2 regions of the Streptomyces sp. NPDC048383 genome follow, and region 1 is predicted to be linked to the other one. Evidence: riboswitches for the same ligand, from Rfam matches in the RefSeq annotation. Region 1 holds a riboswitch; the other holds the start of a gene.

The links. A riboswitch is a leader RNA that binds a small molecule or an ion and turns the genes downstream of it on or off. The one in region 1 is predicted to bind glycine.
Region 2: another riboswitch for glycine. It lies ahead of gcvP (aminomethyl-transferring glycine dehydrogenase); the one in region 1 lies ahead of gcvT (glycine cleavage system aminomethyltransferase GcvT).

The regions. Positions count from the first base shown of each region.
Region 1 is NZ_JBEZKS010000037.1:34,328-36,711, reverse strand. Features, by position in the region: gene AB0D46_RS23985 (enhanced serine sensitivity protein SseB) at 1-349, opposite strand, end outside; gene AB0D46_RS23980 (AAA family ATPase) at 418-1,092, opposite strand; glycine riboswitch at 1,281-1,385, shown strand; gene gcvT (glycine cleavage system aminomethyltransferase GcvT) at 1,571-2,384, shown strand, end outside.
Region 2 is NZ_JBEZKS010000031.1:80,628-83,011, forward strand. Features, by position in the region: gene gcvP (aminomethyl-transferring glycine dehydrogenase) at 1-1,396, opposite strand, end outside; glycine riboswitch at 1,592-1,690, opposite strand; gene AB0D46_RS21635 (PRC-barrel domain-containing protein) at 1,778-2,200, shown strand; gene AB0D46_RS21640 (DNA polymerase IV) at 2,234-2,384, opposite strand, start outside.

The DNA of each region.
Region 1 (2,384 bases):
CCGGCGGCAGCGGCACCCCGACGGCCCCCTCCGGGTTCACGGCGATGCCGAGCTGCGGGGGCAGGCCGCGGGCGAACTCCACGGCGGGGGCGATCACGAAGTCCATGCCGGGTCCCGCGCAGTACCGGAACTGGGCCTCCGAGCTGTAGACGGGGACGTACGCCTCCCCGCCGATCAGCATCGTGGGAAGGCTGAGGCTGCCCTGGTCCGGGCCGCCGCCCTCGGGCAGCGGCACCCAGAGCGGACTGCGCCCGAGCACCTCGACGATCCGCTCCCCGGCGTCCGTCCGCCCGAGCGCCGCCCCGAGCACCTGCTCCAACTCGTTCGCCGGCCAGCCGCTGCCCTGCATGTACCCCTGCCCTCCGTGTGGCGCCGATGTGCTGCCGAGGCTATCGGCTGCGGGCGGGCCGGTCGGAGTCAGCCGTGGAAGGCGATGGAGGTCACGGCGGCGGCCGAGCGGCGGTCGAGCAGCGTCGCCGAGGCGCAGCCCGCGGGCGGCCGGCCGGCCTCGGCCTCGCGGAGCAGCCGGCGGACGGCGCCCCGGTGGCAGGCGAAGGCGTACGCGGACACCCGGCGCCCCCGCGCCGCCTGGCCGGACAGCGCCTCCTCGGCGGTGGTGTCGAGCAGCAGCAGGTGCAGCGAACGGTCGCGGCGGCGGGCGACGGTCGCGAGCAGAGCGCGCACCCAGCTCTGGGTGCCGCAGTCGTGGACCACTACGGATTCACCGGAGCTGAGCTTGCGCCACAGGCCCCAGTAGTGGGCGACGCGGACGAGGGGCCGGTACGCGGCGTAGGGCAGCGCGGCCGGCATCCGGCGTTCCCAGCGTTCGCGGGCGTCCTGGGAGTCGATGCCGCCGCCGTCGGTGGCGCGCTTGATCAGGGTGCTCTTGCCGCCGCCGGGCAGGCCGGACACCACGACGATGTCCCCCGTCGCGAAGCCGAGCCGGTGCGGGCCGCACGCGGCGGATCCCCGCAGGTCACGGACCGGGCCGAGGCCCTGCGCGAGGGCGCGCGGCGCCGCTCCCGCGGCCCGCTGGGCCGGGACCGCGTCGATCCCGGTTCCTCCGTCGACGGGTCCCGTTGTGGTGACCACTCCGAACCTCCGCACAGCGTCTCCCCCCGAAACGGGGCCGCACGAGCCCCATGCCCACTGAGTGTAAAGAGACGGTAATCCGGCGCCCCCGGTTCCGCTCTCGGCTTTCCCACGGGCCCCGCCGCCCGGTCCCGGACGTCCCGTGCAATGATGTGCGCCATCTGGACACCAACTGCATACCGGCCGCTTGAATCCGCGCGGGAGAGTCCCGGCAGGGCCGCAAGGCCGTGTCCGGGCGCCGAAGGAGCAAGTACCTCCCTTGAATCTCTCAGGCCCCGTACCGCGTGGATGAGGCAGATCTGAAAAGCGAGCCGCGCCACGACCGTCCCGACGGTCGTCGGAGCGTGCTCCACCCAAGGTGCAAACCGTGGAGTTGACCCGTACGCGCGGGAACTCCCGGCGAACCTCTCAGGTTCCGATGACAGATGGGGAGGATCGTCCTCGTCATGTCATGCCCTGGGACCCGGGAGCCACACCCATGAGCACTGCCCCCCGCCTGACCGCGCTCGACGCGCTGCACCGCTCGCTCGGTGCGACCATGACCGATTTCGCGGGCTGGGACATGCCGCTGCGGTACGCCAGTGAGCGCGACGAGCACAACGCCGTGCGCACCCGCGCCGGCCTGTTCGACCTGTCGCACATGGGCGAGATCACCCTGACCGGCCCCGAGGCCGTCAAGGCGCTGGACTACGCGCTGGTCGGCAACATCTCGACCGTCGGTGTCGGCCGCGCCCGCTACACGCACATCTGTCAGGAGGACGGCGGCATCGTCGACGACCTGATCGTGTACCGCCTCGGCGAGACCGAGTACATGGTCGTCGCCAACGCCTCCAACGCCCAGGTCGTGCTGGACGCGATCACCGAGCGCGCCGCCGGCTTCGACACCGAGGTCCGCGACGACCGTGACGCGTACGCGCTGATCGCCGTCCAGGGTCCGGAGTCCCCCGGCATCCTGAAGTCCCTCACGGACGCCGACCTGGACGGGCTGAAGTACTACGCGGGCCTGCCGGGCACCGTCGCGGGCGTGCCCGCGCTGATCGCGCGTACGGGCTACACGGGCGAGGACGGCTTCGAGCTGTTCGTCTCCCCCGAGCACGCGGTGGCGCTGTGGCAGGCGCTGACCGAGGCGGGCGCGGGCGTCGGCCTGGTCCCGGCCGGCCTGTCCTGCCGCGACACCCTGCGCCTGGAAGCGGGCATGCCGCTGTACGGGCACGAGCTGACCACCTCCCTCACCCCGTTCGACGCGGGTCTGGGCCGGGTCGTGAAGTTCGAGAAGGAGGGCGACTTCGTCG
Region 2 (2,384 bases), on a different contig from region 1:
CGGGGAGGGTCTCGGCCGTGGTCGCGTCCAGGGCCTCCAGGTCGGCACTGACCCCGAAGGCGCCCCAGACGGCCTCGACGTCGGCGCGCAGGGTGGTCTCGTCGCAGGCGACGGAGACCAGGTCGGAGTCGACCTGGAACAGGTTGACACCGGCGGCGCGGGCGGCGGCGACGACCTCGGCGGCCTTGCCGGGAACCCGGGCGGTGAGCGTGTCGAAGTACGAGCCGTGCACGATCTCGACCCCGCCGGCCGTCAGGCCCGCGGCGAGCAGGGCGGCGTAGCGGTGGGTGCGGCGGGCGATCGTCCGCAGCCCGTCCGGACCGTGGTAGACGGCGTACATGCCGGCCATGACGGCGAGCAGCACCTGTGCGGTACAGATGTTGCTGGTGGCCTTCTCGCGGCGGATGTGCTGCTCACGGGTCTGCAGCGCCAGCCGGTACGCCCTGTTGCCGTCCGCGTCGACGGAGACTCCGACGAGCCGGCCCGGCAGGGAGCGGGCGTGCTTGGCCTGGACGGCCATGTAGCCGGCGTGGGGTCCGCCGAAGCCCATGGGGACGCCGAAGCGCTGGGTGGTGCCGACGGCGATGTCCGCGCCCAGCTCGCCCGGCGAGGTCAGCAGGGTCAGGGCGAGCAGGTCGGCGGAGACGGTGACGATGGCACCGAGCTCGTGCGCCTGGTCGATGACCGGCTTGATCTCCCGGACGGCGCCGGAGGCACCGGGGTACTGGAGCAGCACGCCGAAGACGCCGCGCTCGGCGATCTCGGCGGGGATGCCGTCCGACAGGTCGGCGACGACGACCTCGACGCCCGTGGGCTCGGCGCGGGTCTCGATCACCGCGATGGTCTGCGGCAGCGCGTCGGCGTCGATCAGGAAGACGCCGCCCTTGACCTTGCCGACCCGGCGGGCCAAAGACATCGCCTCGGCGGCGGCGGTGCCCTCGTCGAGGAGGGAGGCGCCGGAGGTCGGCAGACCGGTCAGGTCGGCGACGACGGTCTGGAAGTTCAGCAGGGCTTCCAGCCGGCCCTGCGAGATCTCCGGCTGGTAGGGCGTGTACGCCGTGTACCAGGCCGGGTTCTCCATGACGTTGCGCAGGATGACCGGCGGGGTGAAGGTGCCGTAGTAGCCGAGGCCGATCATCGGGGACAGGACCTGGTTGCGGTCGGCGAGCGAGCGGAGCTCGGCGAGCACCTCCGCCTCGGTCCGCGCCTCGGGCAGGTTCAGCGCGTCGGCGGTCTTGATCACATCCGGTACCGCTGCGGCGGTGAGCTCGTCCAGGGAGCCGTAGCCCACCTGGGCGAGCATCTTCGCCTGCGCCTCGGCGTCCGGGCCGATATGGCGCTGCTCGAAGGGGATGCCTCGCTCCAGCTGGGAGAGCGGAATGCGGTTGGCGGTCATGACGGAGGCCTCCTGGTCGTACGACCTGCGAGGGGCACCACGGCGCGGGCACCCGGACGGCCTCCCCCTCTGTCATCTCAACCTGAGAGCTTCACCGGGCCGCGCGGGGATCGCCCACGGGGTCCGGCTTTCACCGTCGGTGAGGAGAGGAGCCGGCACTGCGTCCCGGATCCGCCCCTGCTTTCCAGAGTGGCCTCTTCACGTGCGGTACGTATGCCTGAGAGATTCCGGGGAGGATTTGCTCCTTCGGCGCCTCCGTCGAACTCACTCGGAGGACTCTCCCGCACAGGGTCAACAGCCGTCACCCAGCCTACCAGCGAGGATCTGGACCCTCCCTCGAGTGGCCTCGTCTGCGGATATGCACTTTTGTAGTGATTACGGATGGAGTTGCGACCCTGTGGAGGGACCGTGCAGACCGACATCGATCCGCGCAGCCTGATCGGCCGCAAGGCGTTCGACCGGAACGGCGCCAAGATCGGCACCGTGGACGAGGTCTACCTCGACGACGCCACGGGCGTTCCGGAGTGGGCCGCCGTACGGACCGGCCTCTTCGGCCGGGACGCCTTCGTCCCCCTGGAACCCAGCGAGGTGGTGGACGACACCCTGCGCGTGCCGTTCGAACGCTCCCTCATCAAGGACGCCCCCGATTTCGGGGTGGGCCGCCACCTCTCCCCCGAGCAGGAGCTCCAGCTCTACCACCACTACGGCCTCGACGTGATCCTCCCCTCGGAGTTCCAGCACGCCGCGCCCCCACCCACCAGGAAGCGCCGCCGCGACGCGGGCCGGCCGGCGGGCGGGGGTTAGGACGGACGCGGCCCAAAGGTTGTGCAACACCCTTCAGCCCGGACCCACCAGGGCCGGCGGATCGGACGGCTCCAGTTCGGGGTCGTCCACCCGGAAGGTCCGGGCCCGACCGGGCGGGGACCCGGGCCCCTCGAACCGTACGGTCACCCGACCGACCCCACTGCCCTGGACCCAGCCGGGCCCG